DNA from 4 places in the Priestia sp. AB genome. Region 4 is predicted to be linked to each of the others. Evidence: predicted binding sites of a transcription regulator. Region 4 holds the regulator's gene; each other region holds the start of a gene.
The links. The regulator LexA, encoded in region 4, represses DNA repair genes until DNA is damaged. The targets are predictions, from matches to a motif close to CGAACATATGTTCG.
Positions count from the first base shown of each region.

Region 1 (7,862 bases), on a different contig from region 4:
CAAACTGAATAAATCCTTTCTCTGTTACGATTTTGCCTTGTTTATAATATGCAAGATGCACTTGTTTATTTGTATGTAAGGCTTCAATTAAGGTGAAATTGATTTGTTCCATATGCTCTTCTGTTAAAACAGGTTGAGCTACTTCTACTTGCTTATCTATAATTTCTTTTAACTCTATGTATTGTTCTGGCAACGTAGCAAAAGGGCACCACTTTTTCATTTTATCAAGACCTTCCTTTAAAAGAGCTGTCGTTTTGATGGTTTTTATCGATGTATCCATCTCTACAATGTTAACTTATTAAAGATAAGCACTCGTTAATTTAATATAATCTCCATTTTTCTACTCTTTGTTGTCATACCCATGGATTCATAAAATTCAATTGCATAAGGATTCTTCTCTGATACTCCCAATTCAATACTATCAACTTTCAGACTTCTCCCAAAATCAAAAACATATTTCATAACTCTTTTTCCTATCCCCTTATTTCTCTGTGCTTCAGCAATGCATAAACTGTTTATAAACAATATCCTTCTTGCCTTCACAAATGCATTTTTAGTTATTTCTTCTTCCTTCATCACAACGACTCCTACTATTTCATTACCAATGGTAGCCACAAAAATGTGTTGTTTGACATCATTTAGCTGACTTTCAAAGAACTCTTTACTTACTGGAGTGGAATTCTCTCTGTACAAATCTGGTCTTTCGCAGACATGTAACTCATGAACTTGCCTGAATAAGGATAATGAAGATTCGTAATCACCTTTTTTAGCCTTTCGAATGGATATATCCATATTTTTCTCCTACCTCTCACTAATTGTTTAACTGGTAACTATCATTTTCATTTCAATCGTTGAAGCCGTCTGCAAATATCTATACTATAGATATTGTATATTTTTAGTAGTGTTATTTATCCCACAAGGAAATCACAATAGGTGAATAACAATCTTTGTATACTTTATATCTACTCTTATAATATGCTATTGTTTCTTTCATTCCTCTATGTTCCATGTTTCTGCCCTCCTTACGCTTTGTGGCCTCCAAGTAAGCCATTTCGATAACGAGCTGTTGAATGCTCAAGGTGGCTTGAAGCCCGCAGCACACTATTCTTCCCATAACGCAGCCGAATTTCATCTATCGTTTTAGCAAGAGCATGGGCTCTTTCACGCTGATCGATATCCTCAAATAAGCTCATTTGCTCCTCTTCTTCAATGCTAGTATTGGATAACGAAATCCCAATGGAGCGAATCGGCATTCCATTATCAAAATTATGTAAAATGGTTAAACAATAAGGGAAAATATCTTGGCTTAAGTTCGAAGCCCGCCCCATTTTCTTTTGTCTAGCGAAGCCTCCACCTGTTTGTTTACTGTAGCCAATTGACAAATGGATAGTTTGAGCCACGACTTGATGCATCCGTAAACGAAAACATACATCGTCTAATAGTTCTAACAGCAATAATTCCACTTCTTTTCGGCTTGTATAATCTCGAAAGAGAATCTGACTTTTCCCAAAGGAACGGGAACTAGGAATGTACACATCGGAAATACGACTAAAATCAATGCCATTTGCATGTTGGTGAAGTTCCTGTCCCATGATGCCAAATTCTTTTTGTAACATCTCCTTCGAAGAAAGAGCAAGTTCTTTTAGGGTATAGATGCCTAAACGGTTTAAGCGTCTTTCTGTAGCTGACGAGATCCCCCAGAAATCCTTCATTGGATGAATCGACCATAACTTAAAGGGAATATCCTCATATCGCCAATACGCAACTCCTGTTGGGCTATTCTTGGCCTCATGATCTAAGCTAACCTTCGCCAGTAAGAGATTAGGACCGATTCCTGCGGTAGCTGTCAGTCTTGTTTTACGATAGATCTCATTACGTATTCGATGAGCTAGCTCCTCTGGTGTTCGGGCAAATAAATGCAAAGAAGCTGTCGCATCAATAAACAACTCATCAATGCTATATGCATGAAAGTCTTCAGGAGCCACATACTGTAACACCAAACTAGAAATATAGTTCGAAGCCTTGATGTATCTCTCCATGGATGGATTCACCACATGGATATCTTTCCTTTTAGGAATTTCAAAGAGGCGACTTCCTGTTTTAATCCCTTCTTTCTTTAATAAAGGTGTGGCAGCTAACACAACAGATCCTGACCGTTTGATATCTCCTACAACAGCAAGCCTTGTTTTCAACGGATCTAACCCTCGTATGACAGATGAAACCGAAGCGAAAAAGCTTTTCATGTCTATGCAAATAATGACTCTGTTTGGTAGCTGCCCATAATCCATTGGAATAACTCCTCAATAAAGAACGTTTGTTCTTTATTATATACGAACAAACGTTCTTTATTCAATGGAATCTTTTCCCGATTATTGCTAAGGTTATGTAAGTAAAACAAATGTTATCAATCTTCTTTTTCCTCATAAACTTCTTCAAAGTTTAGAAAACTATTTTATTTATGTTTATTTTTAACATTTAATGTTTATTTTTGGTTTTTCATATTGTATAATACATTCGGTACCACTAAATTATCTTTGGTACCAAACGGAGGATATTCATGAACGAACGAATTACTAAAGAAGCAATTTATTTAATACAACGAAAAGGTTTTGCATTTACTATTAGCGATTTAGCTAAGAATTTAGGAACTAGCAAAAGAACAATTTATCAATGCTTTGACTCTAAAGACGCCATAATCGAATCAGTAATTGAAAATCTTATAATACAGATCAAGAAAAAAGAAGAAGAAATTGCTCATAACGAAAGTATCGATTTACTTGAAAAAATTACTCAAGTCCTTGTATGTGTCCCAGAAGAATTTAATGTGATGGATATTCGCTTATTAGTAGATTTAAAAAGGCTTCACTATAATCAATGGGTTAGGCTAGATGAATTTTTAAAACAAGAGTGGGCTCTAGTAGTAAAACTTATGGAAGAAGGAATGGAAAAAGGCGTTATACGTAAGGTCAATTTACAATTGTTTATAGAGTTATATTTGGGAGCAATAAATCAAATTTATCACCCAAGCTTTCCTCTAAAAAATAAATTAACAATGAGTGAAATATTAAGCTCTGTTATAGATATTCTTTTGAATGGCATTTCTATAAAAAAATAAGGGGGCGAAGGAAATTGCATTGGATTTATCTGTGTTTAGCAATTCTTTTCGAAGTTGCTGGTACTACAACCATGAAATTATCAGACGGTTTTACGAAAGTCGTACCAAGTGTACTGCTTATCATTTTTTACATTTGTAGTCTATGCTTTTTGACGCTAACTTTAAAAAGTTTAGAAGTTTCAATCGCTTACGCTATTTGGTCAGGTATGGGTATTATCGTTATTACTCTAATTGGATTTATGTACTTTAATGAAAGTGTAAGCCCTCTAAAGCTTGTTGCTATAGCTTTAATTATCATCGGTGTAGTTACATTAAATATGACTGGGGAAAAAGAAGCTTCTACTAGTAAATCCACTCTAGAACAACAAACTAAATAAATCACTGCAAGTATCCCTTTAATATATAGAGATACTTGCAGGAGAATACTTTTTAAATAAGGGCTAAAAAGTTAATATTTATGATTTCATTAGAACATTTTCATTCATAGTTTGTATCATTTCCAATTTGTTACCTACTAACTCAAAAATTTCTAAAACATTGTGAAGTTGCTCTTCTGTATGAGTAGCCATTAAAGAAGTACGTATTAACTCACTTCCCTCTGATACAGCAGGTGAAATAATAGGATTAGTGTAAACACCTTGAGCACTAAGCTCTTGCCAAAATAAAAAAGTTTGAAAAGTATTGCCAATCATTATTGGAATAATTGGTGTTTCGGTTAATCCAGTATTAAAGCCTAATTGTCGAAGGTGAGTCGTGAATTTATTAGTATTAGACCACAATCTCGCTCTTCTTTGAGGCTCTGTTTCTATGATGTCTAATGCAGTTAATGTAGCTGCTACACTCGCAGGGGTCATACTAGCACTAAAAATCATACTTCTGGCTTTGTGTTGAATAAAATCTACAACATCTTTATCACCTGCTACAAACCCTCCTAAACTACCAAAGGATTTACTGAATGTACCGGTGATAATATCGACTTCATTTTCTACACCAAGATATTCACATGTGCCGCGCCCATTTTCACCTAGTACTCCTACGCCATGAGCATCATCTACTAATAGTCGGGCGTTATATTTCTTTTTTAACCTAACGATTTCCTTAAGATTTGCTAAATCACCTTCCATGCTAAAAACGCCATCAACAATAATTAATTTACCAGCATTACTTGGTATAGAATTTAGCTTTTCTTCTAGGTCTAACATGTCATTGTGTCTGAATCTCTTCATTTTACCAAAGCCTAAACGTATACCATCAACGATAGAAGCATGGACATCTCTATCAATTATGGCGAAATCATTTCGGCCAATTAAAGAAGAAATAGCTCCTAGATTTGTTTGAAAACCAGTGGAAAATACAATTGCTTTTTCTCTATTTAAAAATGTGGCTAACCTTTCTTCTAGTTCCTGATGTAATATTAAAGATCCATTTAGAAATCGGGAACCAGAAGAAGATGTCCCATATTTCTCTGTAGCATATGCAGCCGATTCAATTAAACGCAAGTCATTTGACAGTCCTAAATAGTCATTAGAACCAATCATAATCATTTTTGTAGAACTAACCATTGTCTCTGTTCCAAGTTTTTCTTCAAGAGATTTGAAATATGGATAGGTGTCATTGTTTCTTAATTGCCTTACATAATCCCAATCAAAACATTTTTTTAAAATATCCATGTTCATGGTTCCTCCAAATTTCCTAAGTATTATTTAATAAGTGACTTAAGCAACTGTATTGATAATAGGTATAAAGTAATTTACCTCCCCCTTTCAATGACTTTAAAAGAGTAATTTTGTGTCTCTTATCATGTCATACTAATCATGTAACCTTATTACATTTTAATCCACTTTATTGAATAAAGTGTAAATTTTTTGTTAATTATTCATAATTCTACAATATTTTTGAAAACTTTCAATAAAATATGATAATAAAGTGCTATAATAACAGAGTATTTTTTGAATAAAATACCAAAAAAGTATTTATAAAGGAGATATAGAGAGTCAAATGTTCTAGTTCGTTACTAACTTCAAGAATGAAAAAGTATTAATTTCTGAAAAATTAGATTGATTAGGAGAGGTTTTAATGGTTAATAAAATCAAATTAGCTCTACGCATGGGATGGTTTATGTTATCAAAGAAAAATGCTAACAGCTCTGGGGACTATGATAATGCTAGTGGAGATTATGACTCTTTTTTTTCCAGCACTATGGGCGAACACTCATTAAATCTAATTGAAAAAATGGATATCAAACCAGGGCAAGATGTATTAGAACTTGCTTGTGGAACAGGATTTATTACTAATAACATTGCTCAAATGTTGGACGGAAAGGGTTCCATTACAACTGTAGACCAATCTATTGGTATGTTAAACATTGCACGTAATAAATTGAAAAAATTTAGTAATTTAGAAATAAAAACATCGCAAGATGATATGATGAATTTCTTAAAAAAAATGCCTGATTCAAGTTTTGATATTGTAGTATGTGGTTGGGCTATATGTTATACAAATCCAGTTAACTTTATGAAAGAGGTTAATCGCGTCTTAAAAGACAATGGACAAGTAGGAATTATTGAAACACGTGTAGACTCGGAAGAAGTTTTAATGAAGGCATTTGAAACAGTGTTAAGTAAGGATCCTTCATATTTGCAGAGGTACATTAGGATTGAATTGCCGTCTAACAATAAAATATTAGAAAAATGGTTTGAGAAATCTAAATTGAAAATAATTAGTTCGTGGCAAGGTGAGCAACCACTACCTTGTAAAAATTCAGATGAGGCAATTGAGTGGATTTTACGTTCAGGAGCTGCTGCTGGATTTTTGGATGTATTAGATAGAAAAAGAGAAAAAGAAATACTAACAAATATAAAGAATCAAGTTGACATTATAATCAAAGAAAATGGAGAGTTAAACTTAAGTCATACATATGTGGCAGGTATTGCTTCAAAAGCACTGTAAACGAAAGGAATGTGATCACTGTGGGAAAAGACACAATGCATTACATTAATAATATAAAATCTTTTCTTGCTGTTTTAGTTATTATTTTTCATACAAATAGTGCCTATGGTGGAGAAGGAGGTTGGTATTACATAGAAAGCTCAAATAATTTTATATCAACATCAATACTAACTCTTTTAAATGCCATATTTCAAAGTTTCTTTATGGGCTTATTCTTCTTTATTGCGGCCTATTTTTCACCTGGATCCTATGATAATAAAGGGTTTTATCAATTCCTTAAAGATAGGGTTCCAAAATTACTTATTCCTGCTCTATTTTACTTCTTCCTACTAAATCCCTTATGTATTAATTTGGTAGGAAAAGAAAATTACTTTGATTCATTAGGCTTTTATAACATGTGGTTTATAGTTGCTTTACTTTATTTTACTTTGGCTTACGCTATTACAAGAAAATTGTTCACATTAAATGTAAGGGAATATAAGTTTCCAAGCTCTAAAAATATTCTCTTATTTATAATCTTTATGGGGTTCTTTAACTTTATAACTAGACTTTTCTTTCCGACAAATCGACTCTATATACATGATTTTTCCTTAGGCTATTTCCCTCAATATATCATTCTTTTTTTATTAGGGATTATTGCTTATAGAAATAAGTGGTTAAATAAAATGGATAGCAAAATAGTTAGTTTATATTATAAAGTTTCCCTAATTTCAATCTTAACAATGCCAGTGATGTTTTTTATAGTAAGTACATATTCCTCTAGTTTAGAAGGATTCTATGGAGGGTTTACACTCGAATCTTTATATTATTCCTTTTGGGAACCTTTCACTTGTATAGGGGTAATACTAAAGATATTGTATTATTTTCAGAAAAGGTTAAATTACAATAATTCTTTTCTTCATATAACTAGTAGATCTAGCTATTCCATTTATATCATTCAAGCACCTATTATAGTTAGTCTACAACTACTTTTAAAAAACCTAGATGTAGATATTCTCTTTAAAGTATTATTAGTTGTTCTTATTACGTTTACGGTTTCGTTATTCCTTAGTGTATTTTTATTGAAAATTCCTAAGCTAAACAAAATTATTTAAACTAAATTTAGCATTGAATGGGGGTAAGAAAATGAAATTTTTAAAACCTTTTTTTCTTGTCACAGATATAGGGTTTATTGTTTATTGGATTGTTACTTACTTTCAATTGATACCTAAAAGTGCAGCTTTCAAAGATTATGATAATCCCATAATCATAGCATGGAACTGGTCTTTCTTCCCTTTAGATATTCTAATTTCATTTACTGGATTATTTAGTCTATATCTATATAAGCGAAACAGGGAATCTTGGAAGGGATACGCTTTAATTTCTCTTGTTTTAACATTTTGCTCAGGGCTACAAGCTATTGCGTACTGGGCATTTATTAAAGATTTCGATTTAACCTGGTGGGCCTTTAATTTGTATTTGATGATTTATCCCCTATTCTTTATAAAACTATTTATTAAGGAGAACGGTAATCACAAAAACAACCTTTCCATGTAAGAGAGGTTGTAAAATCAGTTTAAATGTAAGCAATCATTAAAGAGTTATTAAAGCCTCCTGAGGAGGCTTTCTTTTTTATATACTTCACTTAACATAAGTTTGATTATAGGAAGTAGACTTTTCAATCTATTAGTTTGCTAAAAGCGTTCGTAAAACTACATGCATTTTAAAGAACGTTCGTAAATTGTTTTTAAATTTAAACGAACGTCGAGAATGATAAATTTTTTATACAAACACACAGTCCGTAAAAGTATACTTTTAC
Region 1 is NZ_JAQMYN010000015.1:44,664-52,525, reverse strand. It holds gene POF52_RS26775 (YolD-like family protein) at 1-220, opposite strand, end outside; gene POF52_RS26770 (GNAT family N-acetyltransferase) at 316-792, opposite strand; gene POF52_RS26765 (Y-family DNA polymerase) at 1,023-2,288, opposite strand; gene POF52_RS26760 (TetR/AcrR family transcriptional regulator) at 2,558-3,115, shown strand; gene POF52_RS26755 (DMT family transporter) at 3,130-3,492, shown strand; gene POF52_RS26750 (aminotransferase class I/II-fold pyridoxal phosphate-dependent enzyme) at 3,571-4,785, opposite strand; gene POF52_RS26745 (class I SAM-dependent methyltransferase) at 5,192-6,064, shown strand; gene POF52_RS26740 (acyltransferase family protein) at 6,085-7,158, shown strand; gene POF52_RS26735 (YvaD family protein) at 7,190-7,600, shown strand.
Region 1: the regulator LexA is predicted to act here: its motif matches at 2,332-2,345, upstream of POF52_RS26765 (Y-family DNA polymerase).

Region 2 (7,862 bases), on a different contig from region 4:
AAGTAACTTTATCTGTTTTGTTTAAAAACAAGCCACTACTAGTATTAGCTTCGTCTTTCTTGGCATTTGCTATCGGTTTTAATATTAAACTTAGTACAATGGTTTACTATTTTACTTACAATGTTCATCAAAAGGAATTAGTATTTTGGGGCACTGTTTTATTTTTTGGAGCTGCACTAATTAGTAATTTATTCATTCCTTTATTCTCTGATAAATGGGGTAGAAAGAGTGTAATGATTGTATCAGCTACAATATCTCTTATTTCATATATAGGACTCCAATTTACTTCTTTTAATTCAGTTGCTTTAATTTTATTTTGGCTCTTTGCTTCGGGATTTTTTACCACACCACTAAACACACTAGCTTGGGGGATGGTTGCCGATTGTGTAGATTATGCTGAATGGAAAACTGGAGTTCGAGCAGATGGCGTTGTTATCTCCTTAATGAGTTTTACTAATAAGTTAGGGGTTGCACTTGCAGGATCATTTTCAGCTATCTATTTAGGCATAGCAGGTTATGTAGCTAATGCAGAACAAACCGTAACTTCCCTAAATGCTATTAAAAATATGAATGCGTTAGTACCAGGAATTTTCATTTTACTTTCTGTATTAATAATATGTTTTTATCCCTTAACTGAAAAAACATACAAGAAAATGATTTTGGATTTAGAGAAAAAATCTAAGTAGTTAATTCAGTTTTAAAATTAAGTAAATGAGTGTGATATAAATGCAAAATAAAGTAAACGAAAATGCTCCAATTGTTTGTGTGGGAGAATTATTAATTGATTTCTTTTGTAGCAATATTAATTCTAATTTAATAGAAGGACGCCAATTTTTAAAAAGTGCCGGCGGAGCACCAGCAAATGTATGCGCAACCATAGCCAAACTCGGGGGGGATGCATCATTTAGTGGTAAAGTAGGCAGGGACCCATTCGGTTACTTTTTAGAAGAAATCTTAAATTCATTAAACGTAGATACTTCTATGCTTGCTTGGGATGAGAAAACGGCAACTACTCTAGCCTTTGTGTCACTGCAAGAAAATGGCGAGCGAGACTTTGTGTTCCATAGGGGAGCTGACGCTTTAATGACAATGGATGACATTGACCTAAATGAAATAAATAAAGCTAAAATCCTTCATTTTGGTTCAGCCACAGCTATGTTAACTTCTCCATTCCGTGAAACTTATTTAAGCCTTATATCTAGTGCTAGAGAGGACGGAAAATTTATTTCTTTTGATCCTAACTATCGAAGTGATTTATGGAAAGGAAGATTAATTGACTTCATCTCAATCGCAAAGAAAGCTATTGCTTTAAGTGATTTTGTGAAAGTAAGTGAGGAAGAATTAGAGATAATCACAGGCGTTAAGAATCATGAAGTAGGTGCGGATACCCTCCATAAAATGGGTGCCAAAATTGTAGCAGTTACACTTGGAAAAAGGGGAACATTCATATCTAATAGTAGAAAAAAAGAACTAGTACAAAGTATTCCTATCAAGTCCATTGACTCTACGGGAGCTGGAGATGCTTTTGTAGGTGCAACTTTATTCAAATTAGCTAATACACGGAATATCAAGTCCATTGAAAATGATTTCGAGCAGTTACTCGACATTATTGCATTTGCAAACCGGGTTGGAGCACTGGTATGTACAAAGATAGGAGCAATCGAAGCACTGCCAAATATTGAAGAAATAGAAATTACTAGCGTATAAAAAGCCTAGCATTAATAATACAATAACTAGAACAAACACAGTAAAAAAGCCACTTATCATTATACAAGTGGCTTTTTCCTACACATGGAAAGTCGATGGATTATATAAAAGGGAAATAAAAAAAGCTGCCAATACAGCTAGGCAGCCCTTCCTTAAACCTCCTCAACTATTCCCTCTATTAAATCGTAGAAGAGACTTACTTATTTCTTTTGCTTGTTTGTTGATTTGTCATTGTTTTTCCCTTTTTCAGAAGTCGTAATATCCGTATCTTCACTTTGACTTTCTGGTTTCTGATTGTTTACTGAGGCTGTAACCTCTTCAATCTCTTTGATAACAGGAGAAGTTGTCACTTTAAGTTGAGCTTCTTGTTTCTTGTTGGTTGAAAGTTTAACTTTTTCCTCTTTTGGAGTATCAGAAGCAATTGCAGCAGCAACTTCTTGATAACTTTGATCTACGTGATTATCCATATTTTGATAGATTTCAGAGTCAGCAAGTTCAGGAACCACAGGAAGCTCTGACTGTTCAATTTGTGCTTCTTCCTTTCGGACAGTATCCTTCATCTCTTTAATCTCTTGAATTTTACGCTTACCAATGATCACTTCTTCCACAACTACAGGTTTCTTGATTACTTCAATTCGCTCCTCCATAATAGGAATACGAATGATCTCGTTCTCTGCCAATGGGCTACCATCATACTGACCGTCTATGACCGGACGACGTTCTACGTAGACTTCCTCGCGTATAACCGGAACCTGGATAGTTCGTAGTTCTTCTACAATTTCCTTACGAAGTTGTACTTCCCCAGTTTGAACACGTTCTTTCCTTACATCGAGTTGCTCTTCACGAAGTTGTACTGACCTATGCTCCTCTGTCTCGTATGGCGACTCTCTAACCTTAGTATACGAAGGGATTGTTTGAGTTTCATCCACATCAATTAGGACAAGGATTTTCCCTTCCTCTACATCCATTTCACACTGTTTTGCAGTAAAACTTTGAATACCCATTCTAACAAGTTTTGAAGTTAGACCATCAGCTTGTGTAGTAGTAGCCATTCCACCTGTCATCATGGTAAGAAAGTTATCCATCATTACACCTGCCAACGAACTTACAGCTGGCGTTCCGGCTTCTACCATTACATTTGTTTCGGCTCCTAACTGCAGCGTGTTACTTCTATCTTTTGCTACTACCAATATATCTGTTTCACGATATCCCTGACGTTTTAACCCCTTAATTGCACGTATCGCTTCTTGCTCCGAATAAAAAGTTCCTGCAACTCGTTTTCTCATTCTCATTTTCCCATCTCCCTAAATTTTAATTAAACGAAAACTTCTTTTCACATTTAATTCCATCCTTATTGTGTATATCATGTACCCAGTGGATTTCTATTTAAAACGTGATACGTGTGAGTATGTAAATGACATCTAAATTATAAATGTAGAAAGATGAAGTAGAGGCAATAGCAATAATCGGGAAAAGATTCCATTGAATAAAGAACAAACGTTCTTTATTGAGGAGTTATTCCAATGGATTATGGGCAGCTACCAAACAGAGTCATTATTTGCATAGATATGAAGAGTTTTTTTGCTTCGGTTTCCTCTGTTATACGGGGATTAAATCCGTTGAAAACAAGGCTTGCGGTTGTAGGAGATGTCAAACGGTCGGGATCTGTTGTGTTAGCTGCCACACCCTTATTAAAGAAAGAAGGGATCAAAACAGGAAGTCGCCTCTTTGAAATTCCTAAAAGGAAAGATATCCATGTGGTGAATCCATCCATGGAGAGATATATCAAGGCTTCGAACTATATTTCTAGTTTGGTGTTACAGTATGTTGCTCCTGAAGATTTTCATGCGTATAGCATTGATGAGTTGTTTATTGATGCGACAGCTTCTTTGCATTTATTTGCTCGAACACCAGAGGAGCTAGCACATCGAATACTTAATGAGATCTATCGCAAAACAAGACTGACAGCTACCGCAGGAATCGGTCCTAATCTCTTATTAGCTAAAGTCAGCCTAGATCATGAAGCGAAGCAAAACCCAACAGGGGTTGCATATTGGCGATATGAGGATATTCCCTTTAAGTTGTGGTCGATTCATCCAATGAAGGATTTTTGGGGAATCTCATCAGCTACAGAAAGACGCTTAAACCGTCTAGGCATCCATACCATAAAAGAACTCGCTCTTTCTTCAAAAGAGATGTTACAAAAAGAATTTGGCATCATGGGGCAGGAACTTCACCAACATGCGAATGGGATAGATTTTAGTCGTATTTCCGATGTGTACATCCCTAGTTCCCGTTCCTTTGGAAAAAGTCAGATTCTCTTTCGAGATTATAAAAGCCGAAAAGAAGTGGAATTATTGCTGTTGGAGCTATTGGATGACGTGTGCTTTCGCTTGCGGATGCATCAAGTGGTAGCACAAACGGTTCATTTATCCATTGGCTACAGCAAACAAACAGGTGGAGGCTTCTCCAGACAAAAGAGAATGGGGCGAGCTTCAAACTTAAGCCAAGATATCTTTCCATATTGTTTAACCATTTTACATACGTTTGATAGTGGAATGCCGATTCGCTCCATTGGCATTTCATTATCAAACACCAGCATTCTGGAAGAGGAGCAAATGAGCTTATTCGAGGACATTGATCAGCGTGAAAGAGCCTATGCTCTTGCTAAAACGATAGATGAAATTCGGCTGCGTTATGGGAAGAATAGTGTGCTACGGGCTTCAAGCTATCTGGATCACTCAACAGCTCGTTATCGAAATGGTCTTATAGGAGGTCACAAAGCCTAAGGGAGGAGATACCATGGACCACTATAGAGGAATGAAAAAATGGCGGCCTTTCGCCAGTATGCCAGAGCAATACATAGGATTACAGGAGGTCTTAAACAAGCAACTAGAAGTAACTCAACCTCTTTTAACAGAAGAGCAAATGGAACAAATCAATTTCACATTGATTGAAGCACTACATACAAATAAACAAGTATACCTTACATATTATAAGAATGGGCAACGTATGACCGAAACAGGATTCATTCAATTTGTTGATTCCCTGGGGGATCAATTTATTTTCATAGATGAAGTATTTGAGTTAAAGAATAAAATGAGATTAAGTGAGTTAATTGATGCTCGATTCGTGTAAAGTTAAGATTAGTTGAATTATTTATACATTTGTTTACGCAAAACTTTTTTATATGAAGATACTTCGCTTTTCTTTCTTCGACTAACTAGGGTGTTAGTTAAATGAGATCGGTAGCTTTACATTGAGAAGCATATGGCGTGAAATATTAGCAGTTGTAAAAATTATTACAAGAGAAATGATTAAAGGGAGGAATTTTTATGTCCATTAACATAAGGTCTAGAAGAGTAATTTTAGATTTAGCAGTTACTTTAGATGGATTTATTGAAGGGCCAAACGGAGAAATTGACTGGTGTATCATGGATCCTGATATGGAGTTTACTCATTTCTTGAATCAAATTGATACTATTTTATATGGAAGAAAAAGCTACGAATTATGGGGAGAATACACTCCGGAAACTGGAGATTCTGATACTGAAAAAGAAATGTGGGAATTAGTTCACAGCAAAGAAAAGTATGTTTTTTCTAGGACACAAAAAAGGGCTGATCATAAAGAAATATATATAAATGATAATATTTTGGAAGAAGTAAATAAATTAAAGAAAAAGCCTGGAAAAGATATCTTGCTATATGGTGGAGCAAGTCTTATTACAAATTTTATAAATTTAGGGCTTGTAGATGAATTTAGATTATCGGTTCATCCTGTTGTTTTGGGAAGTGGAAAACCTTTATTTATTGACATAAAACAAAGGTTAAACCTTAAATTGGTTAATACAAAAACGTTTTCTTCTGGCGTTATCCAGCTGTGCTATCACTTTAATGATAATTAATGAAATTCAAGAAAGCTGTTTTAATAAGAGTAAACAGAAAAGAGTGATCAACCTGGAAGAAATAAAAGAGTAAGCAATCTATCTTGATAGAGTGTATGATTACACTAAATTTCCTAATAAGGTAAGTGGTCGATGTGACGACCACCATTTAGCTTACTTCAACAATTCTGTAAAATTAAAGAACCACTTGTTTCACACAAGTGGTTCTTTGCTACGCTAATTAGATACTATATTATTTTAATAAGGCAATCTTGATACCTTTACGTAATATATTCTCATAATCGATAAATTCGTAAATATCTTCCTCTATAATTGAACTCAAACTACTTAATTCCTCTAAAGTTAATTCTTCGATGGCTTTTTTACGATCTTCACAATAAATTACAATGGAACCCACGATACTATGCGCATCTCTAAAGGCAACGCCTTTACTCACTAAATAGTCAGCGACCTCAGTTGCATTGAGAAAGCCTTCTTTCACAGCTTTCTTCATATTTTCACTATTTATTTCTAGTGTGGAAATCATATTAGACATAATTTGTAAACAAGCTAATGTTGTATCTAAAGAGTCAAAAAAGACTTCTTTATCTTCTTGTAAATCTTTATTATAAGCTAATGGTAAACCCTTCATTGTTGTTAAAAGTGACATAAGGGATCCATATACTCTTCCTGTTTTCCCTCTTGTTAATTCTGCTGCATCAGGATTCTTCTTTTGAGGCATGATACTACTACCAGTTGAGTAAGCATCATCAATGGTGATAAACTTGAATTCTTGACTACTCCAAAGAATTAATTCTTCACTTAATCTACTTAAATGCATCATGATAATAGAGAAAGCAGACATTAATTCAATAAGGTAATCTCGATCACTGACACCATCTAAAAAATTATCGACTGGCTTAGAAAAACCTAAGTCTTTTGCTGTTATTTCTCTGTCAATGGTATGAGTTGTACCTGCTAGAGCTCCGCAACCAAGTGGACTTTCATCCAAAATTTCAAGAGCATTAATAATTCTTTTTTTATCCCGATTGAGCATGTTATAATACGCCATTAGATGATGTTGAAAAGTGACTACTTGGGCTCTTTGTAAATGAGTATAACCTGGCATAATAACATTGTTTTCTTCAGCCTTGTTTTCTATGTTGGTTTGAAGTTCATTAATGTATTTGAGAACTTCTTCAGCCTTGTTTTTAGCGTATAATCGAACATCTAATGCAACTTGGTCATTTCTACTTCTCGCTGTATGAAGTTTCTTCGCTGTTTCGCCTATTCGTTCCGTCAAATTAGTTTCTACAAAACTATGAATATCTTCAAACTCACCTTCAATGATCAACTTTTTATTTTCGATATCTTCTAAAATAGAGATGAGACCTTTTGTAATATTTTCCCCTTCTTCTTCAGTCAACAATTGACACTTCACAAGCATTTTCACATGTGCAATGCTACCTTTAATATCTTCAGAATAAAGTCGCTTATCAACTTGAAGAGAGCTATTAAAGTCTTCCATAAGTTTATTTTCTTCTTTTCTAAAACGTCCTCCCCAGAGTTTCATAATAATCCTCCTTTTATATAGTTTTTGGGCTGCGTATTGTTTTTCCTATAAACAGAAATGTTCTTATGATGCATTTGTTATCTCATCTTGTAATTCCTTAATGTTCCCTTTTTTCCGCATGTACCATACGCCATTGTATACAGCAACGTAATAAAAACATCCGCCTAATACAGCTACTATCAAGGACATAAATGGTTCAGGAATAAGGCCACTACCACCGAAGTTTCCAATTGACGATATTAAGACAAGCATAAGAATATAAATGACTAGGTATATACCACCTATAATCTCTATTGAACTATTTTTATTGATTATATGAACAACTAGGTACCATGCAACTCCGATAACTAATCCCCAAATAGCAAGCTGAACTCTACTCCAGTTCGTCCAGTAAATGAGTAATGTTGCAAATACAAATGCTAATGGAGCAATAATGTGCATTCCGGGAATTCCTTTATTTTGCGACAACCCAACCCTGCGGAAAACCATTACTGTTACACAAGCCGAAGCGTATTTGAAGATACCAATGGCTCCTACGATCGCTACAATTGCAGACCAACTTTTTAACGGAAATAAGAAAAGTAAACCAATAATAAAATTAAGGGCGAGAGCACGTGTGGGAACGCCAAATCGTTTATTTACTGTTGCAAAATAGGATGGTATAAAGCCACTTTTCGCCATTCCAAAGACGTGTCTTG
Region 2 is NZ_JAQMYN010000015.1:57,799-65,660, forward strand. It holds gene POF52_RS26795 (MFS transporter) at 1-686, shown strand, start outside; gene POF52_RS26800 (carbohydrate kinase family protein) at 727-1,707, shown strand; gene POF52_RS26805 (YsnF/AvaK domain-containing protein) at 1,908-2,999, opposite strand; gene POF52_RS26810 (Y-family DNA polymerase) at 3,231-4,496, shown strand; gene POF52_RS26815 (YolD-like family protein) at 4,510-4,845, shown strand; gene POF52_RS26820 (dihydrofolate reductase family protein) at 5,043-5,612, shown strand; gene argH (argininosuccinate lyase) at 5,845-7,164, opposite strand; gene POF52_RS26830 (APC family permease) at 7,228-7,862, opposite strand, start outside.
Region 2: the regulator LexA is predicted to act here: its motif matches at 3,198-3,211, upstream of POF52_RS26810 (Y-family DNA polymerase).

Region 3 (7,862 bases), on a different contig from region 4:
TTCCTACAGGTACTGGTAAAAGTTTGATAGCTGAACATAAAGTCATTTCATATCTTGAACAAGGATCTGTTATTATCTATCTAGCACCTACTCTAGCTTTATGCAGGCAGATTACTAAAAATATGAAAAAAATTATGGACATTCATAACAATGGTAAAGGGAACAGTGTACTAGTGGATGAAATAGATTTATTTCATGAAAATATTAATGACCTAAATGAAGATATAATTTTAGTTATGACTCCAGAAAAGTGTGTATCTTTAATTGCTAATAACAATGAATTAGTAGCAAAGTGTACCCTTTGTGTAGTAGATGAATTTCATAATATTTACCACGGATCAAGAGGAGCTCTTTTAGATCTGTTATTGAGTCGTGTTTCTCAACTATCAGATACAGCGTTTTTAATTATGTCAGCTCTTCTTGATGATTCTCCTAAATTACAGAATTGGTTAAAAAAATTGAGTAGTACTAATAATTTATCGATAACAAATACTAAATGGAGACCTGCAAGGACTTTACGGGGGTTTATTAGTCACCCTGAAATAGAAATTAATCGGGCTAAAAGAGAAGCTGAAAAAAGTAAAAAAAAGACATTTAAAACTAAACTCTCTGTACAGTTATACTTTTGTGTACAAGATGTGTGGTTAGAAGATGGACGACAAGCGTATCCCTTAGATTTACCGATTAAAATGGATGTAAGGTTTAAAAAAATCAATAGTCCATATTATGGTGATTCTTGGACAGTAGAAGGTTATGGAAATGATATATCTAGACAGTTAGGGAATTATTTAGCGTCTTCTAATATGCCTGTAATGATTTTCTCACAAGGAACAAGGCATCTATTATCTGAAATAGGTAAACATAAAAAACTAGGTGTTTTTCCACAAAGCTTAACAGAAGTTACTAAATCCTATTTAACTTTAGCAAATGAAGAACTGGGGTTTGTATCAGAACTAAATTCTGGACTTATAGACGGGATCGGGATACATACACAGGCTCTAATAAATGAGGAACAACTAGCAGTAGAAGACTTTTTTAAAAAGAGTAAAAATGGAGTACTATGTGCTACTGGGACAATATCACAAGGGCTGAATTTAGCTGCTTCTGCAGTAATTGTTAATACGACTAAACAATATTCGGAACAAGAAACAAAGCCATTGTCTAAGGCCGAAGTAATTAATATGCTGGGGCGTGCAGGTAGACCAGGGTTTGGTCAACAATCATTAGGGATAGTTGTTCCTCAATATCCATCTACAACTTCAGAAAAGAGTTTTTCATTAGATAAAGATTCCACCTCTTATCTTGAAAGAGTAGATGGCGTTGAAAAAACCACTTCTGGTCTACTAGGAATTATTAATGAAATAGCTGAAAAAGAATTAAATGAAGATGGAATAGATGATAACTTTACTTTAATGACCAATGTATTAGGAAATCAATCTAAACCACTTAGAAGAGATTTGTTGAGAAAAACCCTAGCAATGCAGTTTTTAGAAGATGAAACATTTGATCAAGTGTTTAAAAAATGGGATTCTTGGTTAGATACCGTTGCATCAGCAGAAAAAGAACTAATTATAAAAGCTGCTGTTAAGTCAGCTAATAAAGCAAGCGTTATCGAAGTTATATTAGATACCATAGATCAAGTATCTTTGAAAGAATTGTTTATAAATGATCAAGAAGAAGAAATATGGTTGTCGTGGTTTTTTGAATGTATTTCCAAACTAGATATTAATTTTATTCAACAAAATATCCATGAGTTATTTACAAGCAATGAAGTTATGATTAAATTTTTGCAAGGTTGGATAGAGGGTTCTTCAATATTAGATTTGGCAAAAATTTTGCATCAATATAAGATAGGCACTTTAAATGAAGAAAAGTTAAGCAGGAGCAACCAAACAAGTATAGCAAAAGCTATAAAAATTATTAAAGAAGGTATCAGAAATATAAGTCATATAGCCACAGCTTACGTTTCTATAGTAGATTTAATTGTAAATGAAGAATCAGAACCTGATGAACTACCTGATAAGCTTTTATCATTATCTAGTTATTTCCGATTAGGAGTATCTAATGATATAGCATTGTCATTAAGAAAATTGGAAATCCCAAGAAAAATTTCAATTCAATTATCAAAAAACATCTCTAGAAATACAAGTATAAAATCATTAATTAAAATGTGGAAAACAAATGGAAAAATTGATGGAATAGAGTTAGACAAAAATGTAGAAAAAGCACTGTTGGTCATTTTAAAATAGCTTTAATACACTTTAATTATTTATTATGGATAATCTTTATTCTTCATCAAATCACTAACATCAATTATTAAAAACTATAAGTATAAGAACGCTGATTACTCAGGGTTCTTTTTATTTTCCTTTCATTAACATCTTTTAATGCATAAATTCTAACTTTATCCATTTAGGAGCTTCTCCTTTTGTAATAAAAAAAGTATGTATTCACACCACTATAACGTTAAATTTCTCAAATAAGAAATAACGACTCCGATGATTACAAAAAGTATTGAAACCGAAATAGCAGCTATTCCCCCATAAGCAACCGCAAACCCTAATCCGTCTGCAAGTGATGGATCATCAGTTATGTGATTTGCTTGTATAGCAACCCAAATTAGTAAGGCACCAACCATTACAATAAAAGAAATAATAGTAGTCAGTAAAAATGCGGTAAAAGCTTTAACCATAGATTCCCCTTCATTCTCATACATCTAGAGTATTTGTTCTTCTCATTATAGTAACAATAATCGGGAAAAGGAATGATATTCCATTGAATAAAGAACATTTGTTCGTATATAATAAGGAACAAATGTTCTTTATTGAGGAGTTATTCCAATGGATTATGGGCATCTACCAAACAGAGTCATTATTTGCATAGACATGAAGAGTTTTTTTGCTTCGGTTTCCTCTGTCATACGGGGGTTAAATCCTTTGAAAACAAGGCTTGCGGTTGTAGGAGATGTCAAACGGTCGGGATCTGTTGTGTTAGCTGCCACACCCTTATTAAAGAAAGAAGGAATCAAAACAGGAAGTCGCCTCTTTGAAATTCCTAAAAGGAAAGATATCCATGTGGTGAATCCATCAATGGAGAGATATATCAAAGCTTCGAACTATATTTCTAGTTTGGTGTTACAGTATGTTGCTCCTGAAGACTTTCATGCGTATAGCATTGATGAGTTGTTTATTGATGCGACAGCTTCTTTGCATTTATTTGCTCGAACACCAGAGGAGCTAGCTCACCGAATACTTCATGAGATCTATCGTAAAACCAGACTGACAGCTACCGCAGGAATCGGTCCGAATCTCTTACTAGCTAAAGTCAGCTTAGATCATGAAGCGAAGCACAGCCCAACAGGAGTTGCTTATTGGCGATATGAGGATATTCCCTTTAAGTTATGGTCGATTCATCCAATGAAGGATTTCTGGGGGATCTCGTCAGCTACAGAAAGACGCTTAAACCGTTTAGGCATCTATACCATAAAAGAACTCGCTCTTTCTTCTAAGGAGATGTTACAAAAAGAATTTGGTGTCCTGGGGGAAGAAATCCACCAGCATGCGAATGGGATTGATTTTAGTCGTATTTCCGATGTGTACATCCCTAGTTCCCGTTCCTTTGGGAAAAGTCAGATTCTCTTTCGAGATTATACAAGCCGAAAAGAAGTGGAACTATTACTATTGGAGCTATTGGACGATGTTTGTTTTCGTTTACGCATGCATCAAGTGGTGGCTCAAACTGTCCATTTATCCATTGGCTACAGCAAACAAACAGGTGGAGGCTTCTCTAGACAAAAGAAAATGGGGCGAGCTTCGAACTTAAGCCAAGATATTTTCCCTTATTGTTTAACTATTTTACATAATTTCGATAATGGAATGCCGATTCGCTCCATTGGGATTTCCTTATCCAACACAAGCATTGAAGAAGAGGAGCAAATGAGCTTATTTGAGGATATCGATCAGCGTGAAAGAGCCTATGCTCTTGCCAAAACGATTGATGAAATTCGTATGCGTTATGGCAAGAATAGTGTGCTACGGGCTTCAAGCTATCTGGATCACTCAACAGCTCGTTATAGAAATGGTCTTATAGGCGGCCATAAATCTTAAAGGAGGATGATACTATGAATTACGATAGAGGAATGAAAAAATGGCGCCCTTTTGTGAGTATGCCAGAGCAATACATAGGGTTAGAGGAAGTCATAAACAAGCAACTAGAAGTACCTCAACCTCTTTTAACAGAAGAGCAAATAGAACAAATTAATTTCACATTGATTGAAGCATTACATACAAATAAACAAGTTTATCTTACATACTACAAAAAGGGACAATGTATTACAGAAAAGGGATTCATCCAATTTGTTGATTCCCTGGGGAATTTGTTTATTTTTATCGATGAAGTATTTGAATTAAAAAACAAAATGAAGTTAAGTGAACTAATTGATGTTCGTTTCCAGTAAGGCCACAGAAATAAAATCTCGTTCTTGAAGAACGAGATTTAAACTGGATAATATATAATCATACTTAATTTAGCTAATGTTTTTCCGCGATTATAATAAGAATGAGCTCTATCAGCTTTGAACCTAATAGCATTCCCACTCTTTATCGTATATTCATTGCTATTTACACTTATAGTGAGTTCGCCTTCAAAGACAGTTATGAACTCTTCAGTCCCTTCCCTATGCGAATCAGCGTCTAGAGATCCACCTTCTTCTATTTCTACAGAATAAACTTCAAAGCGCCTATCATCCTCGAAGGGAAAATAAGGGTAGACTTGATATTTTCCGTTGTCTTCAGATAATATTTGAATGTCGGTTTTTGAAATGACTTTGGTGTCTGGCTGAGGATTATTTATTAATGAAGTAAAAGAAATTTTTAATCCATTAGCTATTTTCCAAATAGTTGTAATTGTAGGACTTGATTCTCCTCTTTCGATTTGCCCTATCATTGTCTTGCTTACCCCAGTTAATTCTGCAACTTTTTCGAGACTTAATTTCTTACTTTCTCTAAAATTTTTTAGGTTTTTGGCGATAATAAGATTTATTTCCTCCATAAATACACTCCTATCACTATGTACAATATAACGACCGTAATGTAAAATAAAAAGCACGACGTTATATCGTCCTTTTTGAACATTATAATATACATATTGGAGGAGGTACAAATATGCCATTATTATCATTTTTGCTATATATTTTTGTGACCAGTTTTACCCCTGGTCCTAACAATATTATGGCCATGTTATTTGCTAACAAATACGGTTTGAGAAAGACTACAAAATTTTGTTTAGGAGTAGGTGCAGGCTTTCTTATAGTAATGTTGTTATGTAGTTATTTTAATGTTTTACTCCAAAATTCCATCCCGAAAATTGAGTTTTTCATGACGGTCTTAGGAGCAATCTATATGGTCTATCTAGCTATAAAAATTATTTTGAGTAAAGATGATGATAAAAATAACGATGAAAACAGGAATAACAGTTTTTTAATGGGAATGCTTTTACAATTTATAAATCCAAAAGGTATTCTGTATGGTATAACGGCTATAGCAACCTTTATTCTTCCATATCACGACTCGAATTTTAGTTTAATAATGTATTCTTTATTTCTAGCTTTTGTGGGCTTTGTAAGTACTTTCTGTTGGAGTTTATTTGGTTCGGTTTTTCAAAAATTTCTCTCAAAGTATAAAAGCCAGTTTAATATAGTTATGGCTTTATTATTAATGTATAGTGCAGTCTCAATTCTTATAAAATAAGTTTCTTATTTAATTAAGGATACATTTTAACATCGGAAAAATTTTAACGTTGTAAATATTCGTTTTGTTAAAGGGTCAGTACTTGTGTTATGCGAAATATTAACCCCTTGTTGGTCGTTATAACGTATATATTATACTTTGTATTAATTTAAAGATATAATTTGACAAGTTCAGATAATAACATAAGAAGTGAGTGAAAAACATGGAAGAGAAACAGCAGGAAGAAATAGATCTTGATAAAGTGTATGACTACGCTGAATATCCAGATAAGATTAGTGGTCGATGTGATAATTGCAATTCAGCTTACTTCAAAAGTTCCGTAAAAGGTGGCGTTTTCTTACGTGAATGTCGCCAATGCGGTATGAAGAAGAGTATCTAATCATAAAGAGCTATATAGTAAAAAGAGAAGGTTTTACCCTTCTCTTTTTTATTTAACGGTATCTTAACTCATTTTACGCCTATGTCTTAAAAAACGTTATTATTGCTCCTACTGATTTTAACGGAAATTTCGCATTAGCCTTTAGTGGTAAACTAAAGATACATTGATAACAAGGAGTATGAATATGGAACGCATAGTTGATATATTAGAAACTAAAAAAAACTCTCTAAGCGATGAAAATCAAGAACTGTTAAAGAAATTGATACGAAAAATAAAATCATTTTCTACTACCCCACTCAATCGCAAACATTGTTTACGTATGGCGCCATTTGCTGATTCTAAAGAGATCACAGAAGTTGTGATTAAAACTATACAACCGTACGAGCTGAAGTTGCTTGGCGACAGTTGCTTTCCTGACTACGATAGCATTGGATATCACTATTGCATCGCATTACTTGCTTGCAGAGTTGCATTAAACGAGGTAGATGAATTAGATGTTGTAACAGTGCTTGAACATGAAGTAGAGAAAGAATTGAAAGAACATGAACTGGTAGCCTCTAGAGGTGGAGAAAACTATCATGTAACGCTTCGTATTTTTAAGTGTTTTAAAAAAGATACAGATAGGTTAAACCATTTGCTGATACGACTACAAAATCACAGGGATTGAGATGCAAAAGCATGTCATTCACAAGCAATCAACTCTATATAAGTGATAGCAATAATCGGCAAAACTTTAGAGTTTTTATTGAATATATGAAATCGTTCTTCGCTTCAATTAAGGTTATATGAAGGAATTGTCCTCTTATGTTCTCTTTAGACGTATAGACATAGACAACTTAGAGCCTCTCGTCCATTTCACGAAAAAGGTAACCAACTGGGACAACCTACAGCATATAACAACCCCTTACTTCTTACATAATCAGCTACCCCTTACCTACTGAGGTAAGGGGTCTTTTTTATTTTTCGATTGGACACGCAACCTTGCTGCTGTAGCTACATAGTATCTAAGGAATTACTACTTCACTCATTAACCAGTATCTATTTGTTCAATTATAAAAAGAGCAGCGCATTTGACTGTAGAAGAATTAAAAAGAAGTTTAGATGTGCAAAATAATTTACAAGATTAAAAGTATATATATGTATTTCTCCTTAATTACAATCTTACGCAACCGGGCGCTTTTACGAAGTAACAAAAGCCTAATTTTCCACTTATAGTACCGAGAAATTAGACTTTTTATATTTTGGATTATCTTCAACATTGTAAATTCTCATTTTCTTAATGCTCCCCCATATGAAGGGATTTGTCTTTAAATTAGATGTGCAAATTAACGGCTAAAGTGACGGCCTGCCGGAGCCAATGGAGGAAAATGGTTAAAGACCAAAATAACGTTTTGCGATTTCAAGGAATAATTTTTTATCGATCTCTTTTTTCTTCAACTTCCCATCCACCCATTCAGTAAATGAAGTGTCTGTTAATGTCATAGTCCCTTTATCCGTAAATTTGGTAATTAACGACTTCTTATTAAATTTTGATTCTGAATGTTCAATGTTGATCTTTTGTACTTCATTTAATTCAGCTAAATCCTTCATGACTTTTTTAGAATCAAAGGCATAACCTATTTTCCAATCGGTATCTTTATGCTTTAATTTTATATAAAAAACAGAATCCCCATGTTCACTATTTATATTTTCTACTTTAAATTCACCATTATTAGATGTCGCCGTCTCTCCATTTA
Region 3 is NZ_JAQMYN010000021.1:17,182-25,043, forward strand. It holds gene POF52_RS28470 (DEAD/DEAH box helicase) at 1-2,249, shown strand, start outside; gene POF52_RS28475 (hypothetical protein) at 2,459-2,692, opposite strand; gene POF52_RS28480 (Y-family DNA polymerase) at 2,841-4,106, shown strand; gene POF52_RS28485 (YolD-like family protein) at 4,121-4,456, shown strand; gene POF52_RS28490 (helix-turn-helix domain-containing protein) at 4,495-5,049, opposite strand; gene POF52_RS28495 (LysE family transporter) at 5,163-5,747, shown strand; gene POF52_RS28500 (hypothetical protein) at 5,950-6,126, shown strand; gene POF52_RS28505 (hypothetical protein) at 6,311-6,793, shown strand; gene POF52_RS28510 (arylamine N-acetyltransferase family protein) at 7,498-7,862, opposite strand, start outside.
Region 3: the regulator LexA is predicted to act here: its motif matches at 2,784-2,797, upstream of POF52_RS28480 (Y-family DNA polymerase).

Region 4 (7,862 bases):
GTAGGTGCGTTTCCTGCAAGTGACGTTTCATTCTATATTCAATCAGCAGCTGATAAATGAGCTTTTCTCTTCGAAAATAGGATGATGCAACTTCTTCCTCCATTAAATATACTTCATACGTTCTCACGATTCATCCTCCCTTTCGGCTCGTTCTTTTTTGTACCATTATACCGAATGGTGTACGCAATGCTTGTCTATCGATGAAAAAATTCCTTTGTTTTTTTGTCGAAAAAAAAGAGCAGACCACAGGAGTCCGCTCTTTCTTATGAAAAAGAATTATGCATTAAGCAAGCTTTTCACTTTTGCTACTACATTTTCAACTGTAAAACCAAATTCTTTCATGATTGTTTCACCAGGAGCAGATGCACCGAAGTGATTAATACCAAGAACTTGTCCTTCGTCTCCAACATAGCGTTCCCAGCCAAGTGTAGAAGCCATTTCAATACCTAAACGTTTTTTCACTGATTTAGGGATAACACTTTCTTTGTACTCAGCAGATTGCTCTTCGAAACGGTCCCATGCAGGCATACTTACTACAGATACGTCAATACCTTCTGCAGCTAATGCTTTTTGTGCTTCTACTGCTAGGCTTACTTCAGAGCCTGTTGCAAGTATTAATGCATCCGCTTGGTCTTTACCAGCTTTAGATACAACGTACGCACCTTTAGACACGCCTTCGTATGCATTTTCTTTTGTACCTTCAAGCGTTGGCAAGTTTTGACGAGTCAATACAAGCGCCGTTGGGCGGTCAGTTGACTCTAATGCTAAGCGCCATGCAGCAGCTGTTTCATTTGCATCTGCAGGACGAACCACTGAAAGACCTGGCATTGCACGAAGTGATGGCAATTGTTCAATTGGCTCATGTGTTGGGCCGTCTTCTCCAACTGCGATACTGTCATGTGTGAATACATATGTTACAGGAAGCTTCATTAAAGCTGCTAAGCGAATTGCTGGGCGAAGATAATCAGAGAATACAAAGAATGTTCCTCCGAATACTTTTACACCGCCGTGTAGAGCCATACCGTTTAATGCAGCTCCCATTGCAAATTCGCGTACACCAAACCAGATATTACGTCCGCTGTAATCAGCTGCAGTGAAGTCTTCTGAACCTTTAATCATTGTTTTATTTGAGCCAGCTAAGTCAGCTGAACCGCCGAAGAATTGAGGTACAGCTTGTGCTACTGCGTTTAATACTTCTCCAGAAGAAGCACGGCTAGCTAGGCTTGAACCCGTTTCGTATGCTGGAAGCGTTTCTTCCCAGCCTTCCGGTAACTTTCCTTCTACTGCTAGTTCAAATTGACGACCTAGTTCAGGGTATTTTTCTTTATACTGTGCAAATACATCGTTCCATTCGTTTTCTTTCTTTTGGCCATCTTCAGCAATTGTAGCTTTGAAGTGAGCATACACTTCTTCTGGCACATAGAAATCTTCTTCAAATGTCCATGCATAAGCTTCTTTTGTTAATTTTGTTTCATCGGAACCTAATGGAGAACCGTGCACGCCAGAAGTACCCGCGTGGTTTGGAGAACCAAATCCGATTGTTGTTTTTACTTCAATTAGTGTTGGGCGTGTTAAATCGCCTTTTGCTTCTTCAATTGCGTTTGCAATCGCTGTCAAGTCATTGCCGTCTTCAACGCGGATTACTTGCCATCCGTAAGCTTTGAAACGATCTTCTACGTTTTCAGAGAACGAGCGATCTAAATCTCCGTCTAAAGAAATATCATTTGAATCGTATAAAACAACTAAACGTCCTAATTTTAAATGTGCTGCTAATGAAGCTGCTTCAGCAGATACACCTTCCATTAAGTCTCCGTCACCACAAATACCATACGTAAAGTGGTCTACAATTTCTAAACCTTCTTTGTTGTATGTTTCAGCTAAATGACGTTCTGCCATTGCTTTACCAACAGCCATTGCAATACCTTGTCCTAGTGGGCCAGTTGTTGCATCAACACCTGCTGTATGACCGAACTCTGGATGACCTGGTGTTTTACTTCCCCATTGACGGAAGTTTTTAAGGTCTTCAATTGATAAGTCATATCCAGCTAAATGAAGCAAGCTGTATAATAGTGCCGATCCGTGCCCTGCTGATAATACAAAGCGGTCACGGTTGAACCAGTTTGGATTCTTTGGATTGATGTTCATAAATTTTGTCCACAATGTATATGCCATTGGAGCAGCTCCCATTGGCATACCTGGGTGACCTGAATTTGCTTTTTCAATCGCATCGATTGATAAAGTACGAATTGTTGCAATCGAAAGATCTTCAATACGTTGTGTCATACTCTTCATTCCTTTCAAAACTATGTACATATGTTATCATACTAATGATTTGCTTATTTGTACAATACTTGAACCAAAAAATTTTCCACTTTTACAGTTTTTGTGTGCCTTATTAAAAATATACAAAAAACTAGAGGGAACACTCCTCTAGTTTTACTAGAACGTCTTAGTGAAGACGTTTCTTTTTACTCTCTTTTAACTTCTTAGGCGTAACATCTTTACCTTCTTCATCCACAACTTTAATCGTATGAAGGTGATTTGTCATAGATTGTCGGAAAACTTTTAAATATTCCTGACGTAGCTCTTGCTGTTCTTTCGCTTCAAATTCTGTCAGACCTTCAGCCTTTGCCTTTTTTGAAAGAGCATTAATACGAGCAAGTTTATCTTTTGATAGCATATAAAACCTATCTCCTTATAATCAATAATTAAAATTACCGAACCGTTCCGGCAACATGTAGTCATCTTACTAAATCTCTTTCGTTTTATCAAGAGATTGAGCACTCTCTTGGTATTCTTGATAGCGGCGATGTACCGTCGCTTTTGAAATATTATAGCCAAAACCTTTTAGCGTAACTGAGATTTCAGCAAAGGTTAAGCCGTTATGACGAAGGCGGACAATTTCTTCAATTGGCGCTTCTTTTTTTTCTCTTCCCGAGTTAACTCCTTGATTTTTTAAATTTTGCTGCGGACGATAACCGTTTTCTACAGCTCTTTTCATTCCTCTTTTAATTTTAGCATTATGTAATTTCCGCTGATGCTCTTCCACTAAGCTAATAATATCTAACACCATTGAATCAGATTCTGAAAGCTGAAGCTGGCCTTGATGACTAATCGTATAGATGGTAGCATTTTCTTTATGAAAAGCATGAAGCAGCGCAATTCGGGCATTTCCTCTGCCTAATCGTGTTTCATCTTGAATAAGCAACACAGATATTTTTTCTTCTTTCATTGTATGAAGAACATCCAAAATACCCTCTCTGTCTACTTCATATCCGCTTGCTTTTTCCATTACGACTTTTTTTACGTCTAGATGGTGAAGATCAGCAAGCTTTTTTAATTCTTCTTGCTGGCGCTGTAAAGATGTTTCTTGGGTTTTTTTATCCGTACTGACACGGCAATAAATAATGGCATCCACTTTTATCACGACCTTTTCGGCTTCTAACAATATTCAGGAACGACCGTTACACACTACTGTTCAATTGCCACTTGATTATGTAACTCTTTTTTTAAAACAGGAATATATAATTTATCTCCAGGAGATAAAGACTGCGCAGTGTCTGAGTTTAAGTCATTGACGTCTTCAACCCATTTGACAAATTCATTGGTGGTCAAATGATGGTGATTATGATACTTGTTGGACAATTCCCAAAGCGTATCTCCTTTTGTAATAGTAACCGTTGAATATTTGTCTAAATCTACTTTATCCGCTCCTAAAACCAGCGTCAATACATATGTAAGTGCAGCGATAACTGCAAAAAAAATAGCGTAATGTTTCATAGAATGTAAGAATTGTTGCATATTATGATCCCCCTATCAGAATATATGTTCTTATTTTAGTGAGAACATTTGTTTCTGTCAATGGAATTCTTCGAACTTATGTTTGTATATTGACACATCACGTGGTATAATTCACCTAAAGAATAGCTAAAATCGAGGTGAAAAATATGAAGCTATCAAAACGTCAACAAGACATACTAGATTTTATTAAGCATGAAGTAAAATTAAAAGGTTATCCGCCTTCTGTGCGTGAGATTGGGGAAGCGGTAGGATTAGCCTCTAGCTCCACTGTACACGGACATTTAGCTCGTTTAGAAAGCAAAGGGTTAATTCGCAGAGATCCGACAAAACCAAGAGCAATCGAAGTTCTTCAACTAGACGAAGTAAACATCCCTAAAAGCAATGTCATAAATGTTCCTGTTATCGGTAAAGTAACAGCGGGTCTGCCTATAACAGCCGTTGAAAATGTGGAAGAATATTTCCCTCTTCCAGATAAATTTGTTTCTCCAGATGATCATGTATTTATGCTTGAAATTATGGGAGAAAGTATGATTGAAGCAGGTATTCTAGATGGCGATATGGTAATCGTACGTCAGCAGCAAACAGCTAATAATGGAGATATTGTGGTCGCTATGACCGAAGACAACGAAGCAACGGTAAAACGTTTCTTTAAAGAAGAAAATTTCGTTCGTTTACAGCCTGAAAATTCAACGATGGCGCCTATTATTCTTCGCCACGTAACGATTTTAGGAAAAGTAACTGGTGTATATCGCACGATTCACTAATCAGATACTGTATGTAAAACCAACTAATCATGATGTTAGTTGGTTTTTTTACGTTTGTTTTCTAAAAAAATTGGCATATTATAAATGATACGTTGAATCATCGCAGGCAGGTAGAACGGTTTTTGTAAATCTTGTTTTACCTTTTTTACTTTCTACCTGCATTTCCTCGACTCTTACAAGGAAATACAACCGACTATAAGAAGGATGTAGTTTATGACCAATACACCAAGGAAAACAGAACCATTTCAAACCATTGTACCTACCAAAGCAATGAACATGTTTCTTTTTCCTTTTTCCTTTGACCGAAAAAATAAAGAGCAGCTTGTTCATGCACTGAAAGAAAATTTGTTTGAGTTTTTTTCCATTCAAAACAAACATGTAGAAAAAGAATACTACGGAGAACAGTATTACGTATCTCATGATAGCTTGGATCAATATTTTCTTCCTTACATTGAATGTATTCTATTCCCTGATTCCTGCGAAAAAGAAGGCTTGCTTCGATTTTCAAAAAAAATAGACCATACCGTTACGCTACAAACTTCCTCCACCACCGTGTCTAGCAACGTGCTGTCTGTGGATGTTTTTTTATGTCCTTTTGAGATTGGCGTCATGACCATTCGCACTGAGATGAGTCATAATCATTACACCTATGATGACATTTTAGAATTCATGAATCATTTTCGTGTATTAGAACCGAAGCTTGCTGAAGAGCATGGATCCACCATTACCTATGAACATCACCGCTATAGCAAAGTACAGGATTATATTTTTTCACAGCTTGCGCCATTTTTGAACGAACACATCAAAAAAGAAGCCACGCGTGAACAGCATGTAGGGAGCCTTCCTTATTTTATCGATGAACGGATGTTTGTATTAAGTTATGTAACGGTAAATCAAGAGCAAGAGATTAACTCCACAACTTTATTTCGTACTGGGCAGCTAAATAGCTATACGCCTGACGGGAAACCGTTTATCTCTGCACACAACCACGAGTATATTAAAACGTATAATACCAAACACGTGTACTCCAGATGGGCTCCTGAAACCTATTACGTTATAACAGACCATGTGTTTTCGTGTATTTCTAAATCGACAGACTCTAAAACGGATCAGCTTTTGATGAATCATCTATTTGGCCAGCATTATTATAATTTATTTTTGCATTTTTTCTATAAAATCGTGTTGCTAAAACTATCTTATGAGTATTCTCAGCTCACGTTTCATAAAAATTCAGAGGGCATTGAGCGACTAATCCGCTCTATTACCGTATTTTCAGGTAAATATTTATTTTTAGAAATTAGCTCTCGCACAGAAGGTCAAGAGTTTTCTGAGCTCTTTAAAAAAATCTTCCACATCAATTCTCTTTATCAAGAAGTCAAAGAAACCCTTGGTACTTTGTATCAAAATCAAGAGAAAATTGCGGCCAAGCGTCACAATTACTTATTATTAATTTTAACGATTTATACCGTTCTTTCCGGTATTTACGGAATGAATTTAGTTATTAGCAAGCTAAAGGGAAACATCAATTGGGATAGTATGAAGCAGTTTTCTATCTTTGAATATATCGCTTTAATAGTAGCTCTATCAGGAATTCTGATCAGCATTAGTCTCGGAGTGAGCTCCCTATGGAATTTATTAAAAGATCGATTTAAAACATAAAAGCTGTTCGCATACTTATGGATGCAAACAGCTTTTTCTATTACGAAATCTTTTTCCTACTCCGCTTACTCTTTTATCAAACGTTATGCCGCTGTTGTAATTTCAAATGACTGAACGTAATCGTTTTGTACGAGGAATGATGTCTTGGATTGGCTTCAGGCAAACATATGTAGAATATGAGCGCGATGAACGTTTTGCTGGTGAAACAAAATATCCTTTAAAAAAGATGATCAAGTTTGCTTCAGATGGAATTATTGGGTTTTCAACGAAGCCTTTGCGTTTAGTAATGGTTATTGGCTTATTATCGGTTTTTGTATCACTTTTAGTTTTAATATTCGATTGTTGTTTGGCTGATAGGTAAAAACATTCAGCCTGGCTGGACTTCTATTATGGTAGCTATCACCTTCTTTAGCGGTATTCAGCTACTTGGTTTAGGTCTAGTCGGACAATACATCGCAAGAATTTACGATGAAAGTAAAAATAGACCTATTTACGTTGTACGTGAAACCATTAACTTCTCGAAAGCTTCAACAGATTCTCCGAACGTACGTGAAAAAGTATATAGCTAAAAAAACAAGGAAGAAAACAGTTGTTTTCTTCCTTGCTTTTATTCTTTTTGAAGCTGTAAATCACTTGGCGCCCAGTCCGGAATTCCATCATCTTCATCAAATTCAATAATGACATCCGTTACTCCTTTTTCCTGTAAAATACGATTTTCCAGACGATCTTTAATGTCATCAGCTTCTGCCACTGTTAAAGAAGGATCAATTTCTACTTTTAATTCAACGTGAAGCTCTTCTCCTTCTTTCATCACCATTAATGTTTGAATATCACGCACTTGTACATCTTGCATGACAATCGCGCCAATTTTTATTTCCATTTCTTTATCTGCTTCACCAAGCGCTCCAGCAGCATTATCTAAAAATACTCGTCCTACCACAAAAAACATCATAAGCCCAATTAAAATAGAAGCAATTCCTTCAGCTTGGTGAAAAGGTGTAAACCGTGAAATGAAAACGGCTATTAACGCCAATACGCCTCCTCCAGTAGCTACTAGATCTTCCATAAAGACCAGCTTGGTTGCTGGCTTTGCTTTCCTTAAATGAACAAAGCTTTGGGTAAAAACATTGACCTCTGTAGTATTCATTCCGACATCGTGCAAAATTTCTTTCATTGCCTTAAATAGGACAAACATCTCAAGTAACACCGAGATGCCAAGTACTGCAATATTTAAAATAAAGCCTGAAGACTTCGTCGGATGAAGAATATGGTGATATCCTTCTTTAATCGTTTCAAACGCCATAATCCCTACTACAAGAACCGCTCCCAATAGAACGAGATTAACCAATCGGCCGAAACCGTTTGGAAATCGTTTGGTCGGGGCTTTTTTACTTAATGCCGAACCTATAAAGACAAAAAACTGATTAGCTGCATCGCCTAAGCTGTGCATCGTTTCAGCAAACATTGCTACATTCCCTGTTAAAGCGAAGGCAATACCTTTAATGATAGAGATAATGGTATTAACTACAGCGGCCATGATGGCGGATTTATTTCCCTTTCGCAACAATTTAATTAATTCACTCATATAATCCCTCCGTTTGCGCCTTTGATGAGATTCGATTACGGTTAGTGTATGTG
Region 4 is NZ_JAQMYN010000001.1:797,602-805,463, reverse strand. It holds gene sirA (sporulation inhibitor of replication protein SirA) at 1-127, opposite strand, end outside; gene tkt (transketolase) at 277-2,283, opposite strand; gene POF52_RS04080 (DUF896 domain-containing protein) at 2,450-2,680, opposite strand; gene POF52_RS04075 (YneB family resolvase-like protein) at 2,750-3,418, opposite strand; gene yneA (cell division suppressor protein YneA) at 3,472-3,801, opposite strand; gene lexA (transcriptional repressor LexA) at 3,948-4,565, shown strand; gene POF52_RS04060 (hypothetical protein) at 4,779-6,224, shown strand; partial or broken gene POF52_RS04055 (glycosyltransferase) at 6,328-6,793, shown strand; gene POF52_RS04050 (cation diffusion facilitator family transporter) at 6,832-7,809, opposite strand.